3 regions of the Idiomarina abyssalis genome follow, and region 1 is predicted to be linked to each of the others. Evidence: predicted binding sites of a transcription regulator. Region 1 holds the regulator's gene; each other region holds the start of a gene.
What was found. The regulator FliA, encoded in region 1, starts transcription of late flagellar genes. The targets are predictions, from matches to a motif close to CTAAAGNTNNNNNNNNNNNNGCCGATA.
Positions count from the first base shown of each region.

Region 2: a site for FliA is predicted at 2,035-2,061, ahead of K5X84_RS08525 (flagellar protein MotY). Genes of this name have one in related genera too.
Region 3: a site for FliA is predicted at 2,993-3,019, ahead of pomA (flagellar motor protein PomA). Genes of this name have one in related genera too.

Region 1 covers NZ_CP081832.1:752,370-757,628, reverse strand. The annotation lists gene K5X84_RS03550 (chemotaxis protein CheA) at 1-92, opposite strand, end outside; gene K5X84_RS03545 (protein phosphatase CheZ) at 106-852, opposite strand; gene cheY (chemotaxis response regulator CheY) at 866-1,249, opposite strand; gene K5X84_RS03535 (RNA polymerase sigma factor FliA) at 1,287-2,012, opposite strand; gene K5X84_RS03530 (MinD/ParA family protein) at 2,005-2,877, opposite strand; gene flhF (flagellar biosynthesis GTPase FlhF) at 2,934-4,271, opposite strand; gene flhA (flagellar biosynthesis protein FlhA) at 4,284-5,259, opposite strand, start outside.
Region 2 covers NZ_CP081832.1:1,777,633-1,782,891, forward strand. The annotation lists gene K5X84_RS08515 (electron transport complex subunit E) at 1-435, shown strand, start outside; gene nth (endonuclease III) at 465-1,100, shown strand; gene K5X84_RS08525 (flagellar protein MotY) at 1,106-2,002, opposite strand; gene rnt (ribonuclease T) at 2,131-2,778, shown strand; gene K5X84_RS08535 (peroxiredoxin) at 2,846-3,451, opposite strand; gene K5X84_RS08540 (Grx4 family monothiol glutaredoxin) at 3,609-3,947, opposite strand; gene K5X84_RS08545 (superoxide dismutase) at 4,152-4,733, shown strand; gene K5X84_RS08550 (Lcl C-terminal domain-containing protein) at 4,790-5,259, opposite strand, start outside.
Region 3 covers NZ_CP081832.1:2,071,949-2,077,207, forward strand. The annotation lists gene thiI (tRNA uracil 4-sulfurtransferase ThiI) at 1-1,106, opposite strand, end outside; gene K5X84_RS10040 (flagellar motor protein MotB) at 1,173-2,111, opposite strand; gene pomA (flagellar motor protein PomA) at 2,114-2,881, opposite strand; gene K5X84_RS10050 (exodeoxyribonuclease VII small subunit) at 3,084-3,323, shown strand; gene K5X84_RS10055 (polyprenyl synthetase family protein) at 3,320-4,207, shown strand; gene dxs (1-deoxy-D-xylulose-5-phosphate synthase) at 4,212-5,259, shown strand, end outside.

The DNA of each region.
Region 1 (5,259 bases):
AGTTCAACCAGCTGTTCAGACAATTGCTCGAGGATCTCTCCCGCCTCGATCAAAAAGTCCTGCAGAATGTCTTCGTCCATATCAAAGCTCATGCGACTGATGCTCCTAGAAACCTAAACTGGACAGCAAATCGTCCACTTCGTCTTGTCCGCCAACCACGTCATCGCGTTGATCAGCATCTATAATAGGGCCTTCCGCAACACCTGCATTTTTCTTATCAGGCGTTGAGGTTGCTGCCTTACGGCGCTCTTCTTCTTTACCGAATATTTTGAGTAGCTCAATTAAGTTCTTTTCAACGTCTTCAACTAACTGAATAACCCGGCGAATAACTTGCCCGGTAATATCCTGAAAGTCCTGAGCCATCAATACTTCAGTCATCAACCCATGCACTTGTGGCATGTTTTCACCACAGCGCTTAAGTACGTCATCGACCTGATGGCATAAAGACTTGAATTCATTTAACTCAATATCGTTACTCATCAGCCTGTTCCAGGCCGGCATGACCTTCTCTACACGCTGATGCATCTCATCTGCTAAAGGCAGGCAAGCCTCTACCGCATCCATTGTTCTATTGGCTGCGTCTTCGGTTTTCTCAATGACATACAACAAACGGTTTTGCGCATCAGGAAGATCATCTTGTGTCATTTGCACAATGCGAGGGTCTACCTGAAAATCCTGAAGTGCTTCGTGGAGGTCGCGTGTTAACTGGCCGACAGAAGTAAACAACTTGTCGTTACGACGGTTGTAAACGTCTTCCAGTAATTGATTTGCCTGCTGCTGCTTCCCGTCTTCAAGCAAGGCTACGAGTTCCTTGGCTTGCTCCAGAGAAATATCATGGGCGTTATCAGACATAGTCATTCGCCCTTTAGCTAATACGTTCGAAAATCTTGTCGAGCTTTTCTTTCAACGTTACGGCTGTAAATGGTTTCACGATGTAACCATTAACCCCCGCTTGTGCGGCCATGATGATTTGCTCACGCTTAGCTTCGGCCGTTACCATCAATACCGGTAAATGCGCCAGGTTATCGTCCTTGCGAATTTCACGCAGCAAGTCAATTCCCTGCATACCGGGCATGTTCCAATCGGTTACGACAAAGTCGAAATCACCGTTCTGCAACATGGGTAAAGCCGTATTACCGTCATCAGCTTCCTGAATATTGGTAAAGCCAAGATCACGAAGTAAATTCTTAATGATTCGTCTCATTGTAGAAAAGTCATCCACAACAAGAATTTTCATATTTTTATCCAAAGCACCCTCCACTGAGGCTCTCGATTACCACCAAAGTTTATTCAACCCAATTTTGCATTCGCGACTTCAGTCGCAACATTGCCTGACTGTGAATCTGACTGACACGTGATTCACTCACGCTCAGCACTTCACCTATCTCTTTTAAATTCAATTCTTCGTCATAATACAACGAAAGCACCAAGGCTTCACGTTCTGGTAACGATGAAATTGTCGAAACCAATGCTTTATGAAACGCAGCGTTCTCAACATCTCGTTGTGGCTCATAAGCTGAACCTGTTACCTGCTCTGGCATTAACGCATCTTCCGACACGCCAAGATCTTCAATTCCGACAATTCGTCCTGAACTCACATCCCGTAAAATATGGTGGTATTCATCCATACCCATATTCAGTTTTGCGGCTACTTCCGTATCTTTTGCGTCCCGCCCGGTCTCGTTTTCAACCTGGCGAATGGCTTCCAGCACACGTCTGTGGTTACGGTGTACTGAGCGAGGGGCCCAATCGCCGCGACGAATTTCGTCCAGCATCGCACCACGAATGCGAATGCCGGCAAAAGTTTCGAAACTGGCACCTTTGCTGTTATCAAAGTTACGCGCAGCTTCTAGTAAGCCAATCATGCCTGCCTGTATTAAATCATCCACTTGCACGCTGGCGGGTAGTCTCGCCATCATGTGGTGGGCAATACGCTTAACCAGTCCGGTATGCTGCTCAATAATGGCATTCCGGTTGTCAGCAGTGGCGGCATAAACGGCAGCTTTATTCATTGGCAACATCCCGCTTACTCTCGTTATCGGCAGAAGTTATCAATTGTTCAAGGAAAAATTCTAAATGTCCTCCGGCTTGAGCCGGAACCGGCCAGTCCAGCGCCTTCTTAGCCAGCGCTTTTATCGCTAATGACGCCGGCGATTTAGGGTAAGCCATGACAAAAGATTGCTGTTTCCGCACGGCTAAACGCAAGTTTTCATCGAAAGGAATAATTGCTGCCAGCTCCAAAGCAACATCTAAAAACCGGTCGGTAACCTTAGTGAGCTTATTGAACAGTACTTGCCCGTCACGCATATTGCGCACCATATTGGCAACTACCTTGAATTTGAAAAGCCCCTGCTCACGGCTCAATACTTTAATAAGAGCATAAGCATCGGTAATCGATGTTGGTTCATCGCAAACTACGACTAACACGTCCTGTGAGGCTCGGGCAAAACTGACAACGGTGTTACCTATGCCAGCTGCGGTATCCACAATCAGCACGTCATAATTACCCTGTAACTGGCTAAACGCTCTAATTAAACCGGCATGCTCAGATTCACTGAGATCCACCATCGAACGTGTACCAGACGTTGCCGGAACAATTTTTATTCCCGCAGGGCCTTCTATCAGAATATCTTCCAGTTCACACTGGCCGCTTAACACATGAGAGAGATTACGCTCAACACGAAGACCCAACATCACATCGACGTTAGCCAGGCCTAAGTCGGCGTCCAGCACCAATACTCGTTTGCCCTGCTTTGCCATTGCAATAGCCATATTCAGCGACACATTGGTTTTACCCACGCCACCTTTACCACCGGTTACCGCAATAACTTTTACTTTTGATTGTTTCATTCTTCGCAGACCGCTTGCTTGATCCATCGGGCGTATCTCTTTTCTGACTAAATTGACAACAGCTTCATATTACTTCGGCTCATTCAGCGAGAAAACGCCGCATTCCAATACGATTTTGGCACGTCTGACACTGAGGAACAAATGCTTTTATCAAGCAAACGCTCGGCTTCCGCTACCATAAAGTTCGCATCGGCAACCCGAATGTCTTCAGGAACCTGCTGACCATTGGTTAAATAGCCTACTGGTAAGCCATGCTCAATAGCTACGCTAATACTCTCACCTAAACTTAAGCATTCGTCCAGCTTGGTAAAAATGCAACCGGATAAAGGCAAAGTTTTAAACTGCTTAACGGCATCCATCAATACTTGATTCTGTGATGTCGCTGAAAGCACCAGATATGGACGAATACGCAGTCTTGAATTCTGGATAAGCTGGTTTAACTGCTCGCTCAAACGCTTGTCGCGTTGGCCCATGCCTGCAGTATCAATTAAAATTAAACTCTTCTGGCGCAGTGAAAGTAACGCATCTGCCAGCTCTTGCGCATTTTTAGCAACTTTTACCGGACACCCTATTATACGACCATAGGTTTGTAATTGTTCACTGGCACCAATACGGAAGGTATCCGTGGTAATTAATGCCACTTTATCCGCACCATGGCGCTGAGCGTAACGAGCAGCCAGCTTCGCAATAGTGGTGGTTTTACCCACGCCTGTAGGGCCGACTAAAGCAACCGCACCGCCGCGTGTCAAAATATCGTCGGACGTGGTATTCAACTGACCTTCTAATAAATGCAGGGTCTGTTCCCAGGCTTCATCGTCTGAGCCACCTTCGGGAATAAAACAGGCAATCTGGTCCGCAACTCGTTCACTTAAGCCCATAGACATCAAGCGATTCATCAGCATCGCACGGGTTGGTTCTTCGCGATCCATTTCCTGCTTCATCAAGCCACTTAACTGATGCTCCAGTAATTGACGAATACCGTTTACCTGAGAGCGCAGTTCAGCAATGGCCTGGGAGTCGTCCGCTGCTGGTGCGTTTACTTGTTCAGGAAAAATATCGTCGCTTAGCTGAGAATCCGCGAAGCCTTGTGGTTCTGGTTTCGGCTCTGGCCGTTGTGTGGCCGGCTCAGCAACCTCTTGCTCAGCAGTGCGTTGCGCAGGCTGTTCAGCCTGCGCCTGACGCTGTAACAGTTCCTGCAAAGATTCAGCCGGTACTTCCGGTGTCTTTGATGCGGCCGGCTCATTCGGTGCCTGCTCAGCCATTGGCTGTGCCTGTTGCGCATCGGGGTCAATGGCTGCAACCAGCTCAATACCACCATTCACTTTCTTATTGGACAGGATAATAGCATCCGGACCTAAGGTTTCTTTAACCTGTTGCAAACCACGGCGCATATCTTCGGCAAAAAAGCGTTTAATCTTCACAAGCGACTCCCGTTACTCTTGTGTGGCGGTTTGTTCACCACCGTTTTGTTGTCCACCAATTGAGCTGACAATGCGAATTTGTTTATCATCCGGTACTTCCTGATAGGACAACACTCGCATACCATCGGTAGCGTGACGCGCAAATCGCGCCATGGTTGACCTCAGAAGTCCAGAGGTCAGCAGTACTGAAGGTTCACCATTCATTTCCTGCTGCTGATGCACTTCGCGTAATGACTGTTGCAGGCGTTCGGCCAAACCTGGTTCGATTCCGGCGCCTTGCTGATTTCCGTCATTACCAGCCATTTGCAATGACTGATGCAACATCTGTTCCAACTCTGGTGCCAAAGTTATGACAGGCAGTTCAGCCGCCCCTTCAGCAATGTCCTGAACAATTAAACGGCGTAGTGAGATTCTGACCGCAGCCGTTAATACTTCTGGGTCCTGACTACGCCCCGCATACTCAACCAGGGTTTGTACAATGGTGCGCATGTCACGAATCGCAATACCTTCATCCAATAGGTTTTGCAGTACTTTCACAAAATTGCCCAATGACAGCAGATCCGGAATCAGGCCTTCAACCAGCTTAGGATGAGTGCGACCTAAACGATCCAGTAATTCTTGTGCTTCTTCATGACCCAGTAGCTGTGACGCATGGTTTGTCACTATTTGACTTAAATGTGTTGCAACCACAGTTGCCGCATCCACCACGGTATAACCCAGGGTCTGCGCATGCTCTCGTTGTTCCGGACGGATCCAGACCGCATCCAGGCCAAAGGCAGGGTCAGTTGTTTTTTCGCCTTCCAATTCGCCGAAAACCTGACCCGGGTTAATCGCCATTTCCCAGTCATGGCGAATTTCAGCTTCGCCCATAGTCACACCCATTAGGGTAATTCGGTAACTGTTAGGGCCTAAATCCAGGTTGTCTCTGATATGAACAGCTGGCACCAGGAAACCAAATTCCTGTGACTGCTTCTTACGCACGCCTTTT
Region 2 (5,259 bases), 1.0 Mb from region 1:
ATTCAACTGCTCATGAACGCCTATGTGTTCCAGCTTTATCAGTCGCTGGGTATCTTCATTCCGCTCATTGTGACTAACTGTGCCATTATTGGCCGCGCCGAAGCTTATGCCTCTAAAAACCCATGGCAACGCGCAGCGTTCGACGGGCTGGCAATGGGGGTTGGCTTTGCACTGGTACTGATAGTACTGGGCGCTATGCGAGAAATTATTGGTAACGGCACCCTGTTTGATGGCGCAGAATTGCTTCTGGGTGAGTGGGCAGCACAATTGCGAATTGAGCTCTTTACCGTTAATTACCCTTTATTACTGGCTATATTACCGCCAGGAGCCTTTATTGGCATGGGCTTTATCATTGCCCTGAAAAACAAGATTGACGCTGTGCGGAGTGCCCGTGCCGAGAAGAAAACCGTTACCCGGGCACGGGTCACGGCCTAATAAAAAAACACAAATAAAAACGAACTCTTATGAATAAAAACAAGCGCTACGAAATTTTGAGTCGGCTGCGGGACAATAACCCGAACCCAACAACTGAACTGGAATATAACTCCCCTTTTCAGCTGTTAATTGCAGTCTTGTTGTCCGCCCAGGCAACCGACGTGGGTGTGAATAAAGCCACCCGTAAACTATTCCCTGCCGCACCTACCGCTGAAGCCATGCTTGCCCTGAGAGTAGATGGAATAAAAGAATACATAAAGACCATTGGTTTGTTTAACTCCAAAGCCGAAAACGCTTACAAAACCTGCAAAATTCTGGTGGAAGAATACGGTGGCAAAGTACCGGAAGACCGGGCCGCGCTGGAAGCTCTTCCGGGTGTTGGCCGAAAAACGGCAAACGTGGTTTTAAATACGGCTTTTGGCTGGCCCACTATCGCAGTCGACACGCATATATTTCGGGTGTCTAACCGCACCAAACTGGCCCCCGGTAAAAACGTTAAAGAAGTGGAAGAAAAACTGATAAAAGTGGTGCCGGCTGAGTTTAAAGTAGACGTGCACCACTGGTTAATCTTGCACGGACGTTATACCTGCATAGCCCGTAAACCAAGGTGTGGTTCCTGCGTCATAGAAGACTTGTGCGAATTTAAAGAAAAGACCAGTGACTGAGCCTTTTACAGCTCAATCATGGGTGGTTTGCTTAACTGCACAATAACACGGCGGTTGATCTGACGGTTTAACTCGTTGTCATTCGATTTAATCGGCCGGTCTTCACCGTGAGCAACGGTTTTAATACGCTCCGCATCTATACCCCGTTCGACGAAAAACTGCTGAATTTCTTTCGCCCGCTCCTCAGTTAATTCTTTGTTCGGGCCTCGCGCGCCAAGCGAATCGGTATAAGCGTCGACTAAAACCAGTTCCAAATCGTTATCCACCTGCAGGTAGTCACTAATTTGTTTTAGCTTACGCTGCGACGCAACAGTCAGCTTTTCGCTTTCGGCTTCGTGGTTCAGCACCGTATACGCAATGTCGTCAAAACTGAACGGTAATAACGCATTAACACAGCTCATGAAGTCATCGTAAGCACGGCGGAAGTTCACTGAAGAAATAGAGACAGCAACTTCATCGCGGCTGTTATACCAGTCGTTGTAAAAGAATGTCGGGTAACGCCCTTTTTCCAGCTCGCTCAATAAGGTCCAGGCCAGTTGCTTCTGCAGCTCGCCATCAAACTGCTTATAGAGCTTCATGTCGCCAATACGGTAACTGGACTCGCCTGGCTGCCAGCGCGGCGGAACGGACTCAATGGCAGACACACCATAGCTGTCCGGTAACTTGCGCATTTCCATTTTCATACGTAAGTTGAGCTCTTTACTCGCCTCGCTTTGAAAGCGCACCTTACCGTAACGGGGAATCTCATGCTCCATTTCACAGGCTAAACGGTTCTCTTCGCTTACCTGCCACGCGGAGTTATCCAGGTTTGCACTGTAGTGCCTGACTGAGTTTGCCTGCGCCTGCCCAATTGATAGCAGCACAGAAGCTGAAACAGCAGTCAACATCGGCCAATTTTTCATAAGCGCCCCTGATTTATTTCTGATACGTCTGTTATCGGCACGCATTGCTGTTGCTTTAGTATTTCTGCAAGCAGAGCGTGATGATCTTTGGCATAATAGCGTTATCTTTAAGACACTACGGAAATTCTATGTCAGACAGCTCTAACTCGCTTATGAAGCAACGTTTTCGCGGATACATGCCCGTCGTGGTCGATGTCGAAACAGCGGGGTTTAACGCAAAAACCGATGCGTTACTGGAAATAGCTGCCGTCTTGCTGGATTTCGATGACAATGGTCTGTTAAAGCCCGTGGACTCTGTTCATTACCATGTACAGCCTTTCGAAGGCGCCAATATTGAACAGGCAGCTATCGACTTTAACGGCATTGATCCGCACTGCCCATTACGCGGCGCGGTAGAGGAAGGTGAAGCCCTGCGTGAGCTTTTCAAACCCATTCGTAAAGCGCAGAAAGCCGCGGGTTGTCAGCGTTCAGTTTTAGTCGGACACAACTCAAACTTTGATCACGGTTTTGTTATGGCCGCCGCCGAACGTGCCAATTTAAAACGTAACCCGTTTCACCCTTTTGTCAGTTTTGATACCACGTCGCTTGCGGCAATGACCTTAGGGCAAACCGTACTGATTAAAGCATGTCAGGCAGCCGGTATTGAGTTTGACAGCAAACAAGCACACTCAGCCTTATACGACACCGAACGCACCGCAGAGCTCTACTGCTGGATGATTAACCGCTGGAAAGAACTCGGTGGCTGGCCACCTGAGTCTCGTCAGGACAAAAGTTAATCCGAGTACAAATTTCAGGCATAAAAAAAGCCGCTCAAACGAGCGGCTTTTTCGATTCAGTAAACGCTTACAGTTTGTCAGCGTTTTTAGACAGGTAAGAAGCAACGCCTTCTGCGTTTTCTTTCATGCCTTCTTTACCTTCTTCCCAGCCTGCAGGGCAAACTTCGCCGTGTTTCTGGTGGAAGTTCAGTGCGTCAACCATACGCAGCATCTCGTCGATGTTACGGCCTAATGGCAAGTCGTTAACGACCTGGTGACGAACCATACCGTCTTCATCAATTAAGAATGAACCACGGAATGCAACACCGGCTTCTGGGTGTTCAACGTCGTACGCTTTACAAATGCTGTGACGAACGTCAGCAACCAATGGGTATTTCACCTGACCGATACCACCAGCGTCAGTTGACGTGTTACGCCATGCACTGTGAGTAAACTGAGAGTCAATTGAAACACCAATAACTTCTACGCCACGCTTTTTGAATTCGTCTAAGCGCTTATCAAATGCGATTAGCTCAGAAGGACATACGAAAGTGAAGTCCAACGGGTAGAAGAAAACAACAGCTTTTTTGCCTTTGATAGCGTCTGACAGTTTAAAATCTTCAACAATTTCACCTGAACCCAATACTGCTGCTGCAGTAAAATCAGGTGCTTTACGACCTACTAATACAGACATCGATTCTCTCCATTTAATGTTGAGTGTTAAAGCTTCACCGGTAGTGATGGGGATGCCTAAATAAAAAAACAAGGGCATCCGTCAATTTCACTACAGATTGTCTACTGTTTGCTTAAACTTTATTCAGCCGAAGGCTACTTATTCCGCTGAAGGCTCTTTACTCAGCTGAAGGCTCTGGATGCCGCTCAGCAACCTCAGAAACCAACTCTTGCAGCTCGCCGTTCTGGAACATTTCCATAATAATATCACAACCGCCGACCAATTCACCTTCAACCCACAGCTGCGGGAAGGTTGGCCAGTTTGCGTATTTAGGCAATTCTGCACGAATATCCGGATTCTGTAGGATATCGACGTAAGCAAACGCCTGGCCACAGCCCATTAAGGCCTGTGATGCTTGTGAAGAGAAACCACAGCTAGGCAACTTCGGAGAGCCTTTCATGTATAACAGGATTGGGTTTTCTTCGATTTGCTGCTTAATTCTGTCAACCGTTTCCATAACACCTCTGCTTAATATAATGGTTGATTAAAACACTCAGGTATTTTAACACAGCCTATAAAGTTTTGTCCTAAATTGAAAGATTTCCTTGAAAAGCAAACCAGTCAGCCCTATATATCGTAAGGTATAACAAGAAAAGAACTTGCACGCATTAAAGTGCGAGTCGCAAATTTGCACTCAAAAAAGAACTACGGAGAGAAAATTATGGCATTTGAACTACCGGCTCTTCCATACGAGAAAAACGCTCTGGAACCACATATTTCAGAAGAAACTCTGGAATACCACTACGGGAAGCACCACGCTACATACGTGAGCAAGCTGAACGACGCCGTTAAAGGTACCGACCTTGAGAGCAAATCTCTGGAAGACATCATCAAGTCTGAAAAAGGCGGACTGTTCAACAACGCCGCACAGGTATGGAACCACACTTTCTACTGGAACTGCCTAAGCCCGAACGGCGGCGGTGAACCAACTGGCGCAGTAGCAGAAGCTATCAACGCAAAATTTGGCTCTTTCGAGAAATTCAAAGAAGAGTTCAACGCAAGCGCTGCTGGTAACTTTGGTTCTGGCTGGACTTGGTTAGTGAAAAAATCTGACGGTTCTGTCGATTTACTGAACACAGACGATGCAGACACTCCTGTCGCGCACGACGGCGTAGAAGCTCTGCTGACCGTTGATGTTTGGGAACACGCTTACTACATCGACTACCGTAACTCTCGTCCTAACTACTTAGAAGCTTTCTGGAAGCTGGTAAACTGGGACTTCGTTAACAAGAACTTTGCTTAAAGCAAACTTGTGAATGATTAAAAAAGGCGCCGTTTGGCGCCTTTTTTTAGCTTTTATCAATTAATGTCTCGAACAAGGCGCACTGTATTACCAGCGTTTTTGGGAGCTTCCCGAGCCGCACCTATTTCGAAGTCTACTACTATTGCTTTTTCGCCTCTTTCTTCAGATGTCCAAAAAAATGGATAGGTTGGATTACCAAACAAAGGTGACATTGGTATAGAAAGTCTTTCAACTATCTTAGTACCTTGAGACTTACAATTACTATCCAGAATAGTCATCAATTCTTTTTCCGTAGGCACCCGCCAGTCTGTATAGCCTTGTATTTGACTGTTTTCGGCTTTAGACATTGCTCCTTCCCAGCCAACCCAACGATTTCCACCAGATAAAGTCTCATAAAAATGATCGTTAGTTACCCACATTAAATTCGTTTCTGTGTCGGTAATAGTTCCGTCTTGGTTATCTACTAAAGAGGGTTGGCAGTCCAGCTCACTAATTTTTGAGGTAGAGGCGCACGCCGAAACAAAAA
Region 3 (5,259 bases), 1.3 Mb from region 1:
AGCTTTGCTTCTTCGGCTTCGATAACCGCAGGAATAGCTTTAACCGTTGGCTTATTTGAAATAACCCCACAGTATTCGGGAATCGATTTTGCCAAAGGCTCGGTGCCAATACGCTTGGCTTCATCAACAATTTCTTGTTTGTCCTTGGTAATAAGAGGCCGTAAAACTAACGCATCCGTTGCCTGGTCAATAACCCGCAAATTAGCCAGAGTTTGACTGGAAACTTGCCCCATCGCCTCGCCGGTGACCAAAGCCTGAGCTTTGACATAGCGCGCAACTTTATCGGCAGCACGTAGCATTTGACGCTTCAATACCACGCCCATTTGCCCGTTTTCCACATTGGTAAGAATGTCATCAACAATGGGCGCAAAATCAACGCTGATGAACTTAATGGGATGCGAAGCGCTGTAACGCTTCCAGAGGTAATAGGCTATTTGACGCACAGCCACTTCATGAGCATCGCCGCCTAAATTAAAGAAGCAGAAGTGCGTTCGCGCACCGCGCCGGATAAACTCATAGGTTGCAACGCCTGAATCAAAACCGCCGCTAAGCAAGGACAATACAGTTTCCTGAGTAGGAATTGGAAAGCCACCTAAACCGTTAATACGTTCTCCAACCAGGTGCACGACCTTATTCGTAATTTGCAGTGCAATTTCAAGGTCGGGTTTAGAAAGGTTAACGGATGCATCGGGAACGCGTTGCAGCAAATAGCCACCAATGTAACGCTCCAGCTGCTGCGAGTTAAACTCGTGATGCCCCTTGCGCTTAACACGCATAGCAAAGGTTTTACCCGGCAGGCGCCGTAGCCAGTGTTCGCCCACTAATTCCGCAATGGCATCAAAGTCGGTTAATGGCTGCTCGATAACCTCTGCAAACCAGGAAATGCCCGGCGTATTCTGTAAGACTTCTTTGATTTGATTACGTACTTCAGAATCATCGCCATCGGCTGAAACCTCAATTCGGTCCCACAGCCACTTTGCGTAAACCGAGTCATCGATTGGCGCCAGAATTTTACGCAGGTTATTGGTAAGTACTTTACCGTAACGCTTGCGTACAGAGCGGCTTTTAATGGTAATTTCGGCGTGCAGGCGAACAACAAACTTCATAGCAAAATCGTCAAGTCTTTAGGAAAGTGGGCAATTATACGTGTCCTGCCCGACAGAAACCAGCACTCAGTCAATAACATCAACCGGGTCAGATTCTGCCGCCTTACCCTGCATAACCGAAATTTCAACCCGGCGATTGCGCTTACGATTTTCTTCAGAATTGTTTGGTACTAATGGTTTAGTGTCGGAGAAGCCCATGACAACCAAGCGGTCCTCACTAAAGTCTTCAACTTTCAGCATTTCTTCAGCAACGGCCACCGCGCGTTTGCTGGAGAGATCCCAACGCGACGAGTAGATTTCTGAAACCAGACGTTCATTATCACTGTGCCCGGAAATGGTAATTTCGCCGGGAATATCTTTTAATGCCTCGGCAACCTGCTGAATGATAGGCCGGAACTGCGGCTGCAAGAACGCAGAACCTTCAGGGAATGAGCCCTGCTCGCGAATACGAATAATGATTTGCTGACCATGCTGTTCCAGCTCTATGGTTCCGGCTTTAATTTCATTCTCTAGCTGTTGTTCAATGCGGCGCATAAGCTCTTTAGACACCTGAGTCATGGCTTCGGTGTTTTCAGATTCAGCTTCTTTTTGATCTTCTGCGCTGTCAGCTTCCTGACCACCACGTTCGGTTTGTTGCCCCCCGGCAAAGTCAGACTCGCCTTCCTGAAATTCCAGCATTTGCTGGGTCATTTCAACGGTTTGCTGCTGAATGGTTTCAATGGGGGTCGGCTCTGGACGGCCGGGCCGGAATTCCTGTGCAATGACACTGGTACCTTTAGGAATGTCTTTAACTTCAATTTTATTCTGTACACCTAAGGCGTACTTCATAGAGCCGGCAATTTGCTTAAACTTTAATACATCCATCTCGGAGAAAGCCAGCAAGAGCACGAAGAAGCACATGAGCAAAGTCATGAGATCGGCAAAGGTTGCCATCCACATAGGTAAGCCCGCTGGCGGGCAGTTGCAGTCTTCTTCTTCTTCGTCTCTGACTTTCTCTGAGGCCATGACTACTCGTCCTCATCCTCATTACCAATACGCTTAGATTCAGCCAGGTAATTACGCAAAATACCTTCAATGACACGAGGGTTTTGACCGTCCTGAATACCTAAAATGGCATCCAGTATCAATTGTTGATTCAATTTTTCCTGTTCTGCGCGCAGCAACAGTTTATTGGCAATAGGAATAGCAATAACGTTCGCCAGAAACGCACCATAAAGCGTGGTTAACAAGGCAACGGCCATAGCCGGACCTATGGCTTTAGGGTCGTCCATATTGGAAAGCATAGCGACCAAACCAATCAAGGTACCTATCATACCCATTGCCGGGGCGACATCACTGAGTATTTTAAATACGCGAGCACCTTCCTCGTGACGAGAAAAACTCATTTTTATGTCTTTTGACAAGGTTTGGCGAACCACTTCGGCGTCATGACCATCAACCAGCATGTCGACGCCTTTACGAAAGAACTTATTCGGAATTTCCGCCTCTTCCAATGCCAGGAAACCGCCTTTTCGCGCAGAGTCAGCCATTTCAACGGCAGTGTCGATAAGCTCTTGTGGGTGTTCAATTTTAAAGAAAAAGGCCTTAACGACGACTTTTCCCGTCCCTAAAAACTGGCTTAACGAGAAATTAGCTAAGGTTATAAATAATGAGCCACCGAATACGATAAAAAACGAACGCGCATCGATAAAAAGACTTATATCCCCACCCAGAATCATGGCGACCACAACAAAGCCGATGGCGCCGATAATTCCTATGAGCGTTGCTATATCCACTCAGCTTTCCTCCCCGATTTGCGTTTTCGCTTATGCTGCTGTGCTCATTCTTAAACAATAGCGCCGCTCTGACAAGCGACATCTGATCATCTTACACAGGAATAATGAGATCATCGGCTGACATTCGGGATTCTTTATCGGATAATTAACTTTCATTCTTGTAGCAATGCGGCTCAAAACAGATTTTAAGGCAGACTTAGCTATGGCAGAAGAACAGAAGCAGCAATCCTTTGAACAGGCTCTTGAACAGTTAGAGCAACTGGTTAATGAACTGGAGCAAGGCGATTTACCCTTAGAGCAGTCGCTGAAAAAGTTTGAGCAGGCCATTGCGCTGTCACGCTCCAGCCAGCAACAATTGCAGCAGGCTGAACAAAAAGTCACAACCCTGTTAGCCGAGCAACAACAATCAGGCAATGATGAAAGTGATGGAGAACTGATGTGACGATTAATTCGTTAACAGCAGATACAAGAAAGCAAGTCGACACATTTTTACAGCAGAAGCTCGAGCCCCTGACGTTAAATAAGCGTTTGAGTCAGGCAATGCAGCATGGTGTTTTACTGGGTGGAAAGCGTATTCGCCCCTATCTGGTAATGACTGTTGCCGATATCTGCGGCGCTAACCAGGACGATGCCTTGCGTGCAGCAGCTGCTATTGAATTAATTCACGCTTATTCATTAATTCATGACGACTTACCGGCCATGGACGATGACGATTTACGTCGCGGACAACCGACTTGCCATATTGCGTACGATGAAGCTACGGCTATTCTCGCAGGTGACGCACTGCAAACTCTGGCCTTTGAAATACTGACCGAAAGCAACATGCAGGACATACCGGCAGAGCGCCAACTGCAACTCGTTCATGTATTGGCGAAAGCCAGCGGTGCCCGGGGCATGTGTGCCGGTCAGGCAATTGATTTACAGGCAACGGCAAAGAACCTTACCGAAAGTGCACTGGAGCAAATGCATTTAAGTAAAACCGGCGCATTAATAACAGCAGCAGCCAGCATGGGCGTTTTATGTGGTAGCAGCGACGCCCAAAAGTGGCAAGAAAAATTCGAACAATTTGCGCGTTATTTGGGGCTGGCATTTCAAGTACAGGATGATATTCTCGATGTTGTAGGTAACACTGAAGCACTGGGTAAACCTCAGGGTTCAGATGCCGCGTCTGAAAAATCCACATACGTGCGTTTGTTAGGTATTGAAGGCGCTCAACGACGCTTACAAAACTTACATAACAAAGCGCTACAGTCATTAAGCGATATCCCTTACAATACCGACAAACTCGAACAATTTTCCGACTTGCTGTTAAAGCGGGACCACTAACTGAATGACTCAACAATATCCGTTACTCGATAAAATTAATTTACCCGCCGACTTGCGTCGCCTGTCACGCTCGCAATTACCTGACTTGTGCGCTGAAATTCGTCAGTTTTTGCTGACATCGGTCAGTCAGAGCAGTGGCCACCTTGCCTCCGGTTTAGGTACGGTTGAGTTAACAGTCGCCCTGCACTACATCTACCACACTCCTGAAGACAAGCTGGTGTGGGATGTTGGCCATCAGGCTTATCCGCATAAAATACTGACCGGGCGTAAACAGCAGTTGCACAGCATTCGCCAGAAAGACGGGTTACACCCTTTTCCGTGGCGGGAAGAAAGCGAATACGATGTCTTATCGGTGGGGCACTCAAGCACGTCGATATCTGCTGCTTTAGGCCTGGCCGTGGCAGCGCAACGCCAAAGTTTACGCCAGAAAGTGGTGTCTATTATTGGTGACGGAGCCATGACCGCAGGCATGGCGTTCGAGGCAATGAACCATGCTGGTGACATAAAACCCGACATGCTGGTGGTGTTAAACGACAACGATATGTCCATTTCTGAAAACGTCGGTGCTTTGAACCATCACTTCGCCCGTCTGTTATCCGGTCGTTTTTATACTTCATTACGCGAAGGCAGTAAAAAGTTACTCAGTCCTCTGCCGCATATTCGTCATTTTGCCAGCCGCGCTGAAGAGCACATGAAAGGCATGATGGCACCGGGTACTATTTTTGAAGAGCTGGGCTTCAACTACATAGGTCCTATCGACGGCCATGATGTCGACACCCTGGTGGAAACCTTGTCCAACATGCGCGATTTAAAAGGTCCGCAATTACTGCACATAGTGACGCAAAAAGGAAAAGGTTATAAACCGGCCGAGAAAGACCCCATTGGTTATCACGGCGTTCCTAAGTTTGACCCCGCGGAATCCAGCTTGCCGAAAAAAGCGGCAGGCGTTCCCAGCTACTCTGAAATTTTTGGACAATGGCTGTGTGATACCGCAAGTGGCGACCCGTCGCTAATGGCAGTAACTCCGGCAATGCGTGAAGGCTCAGGTATGG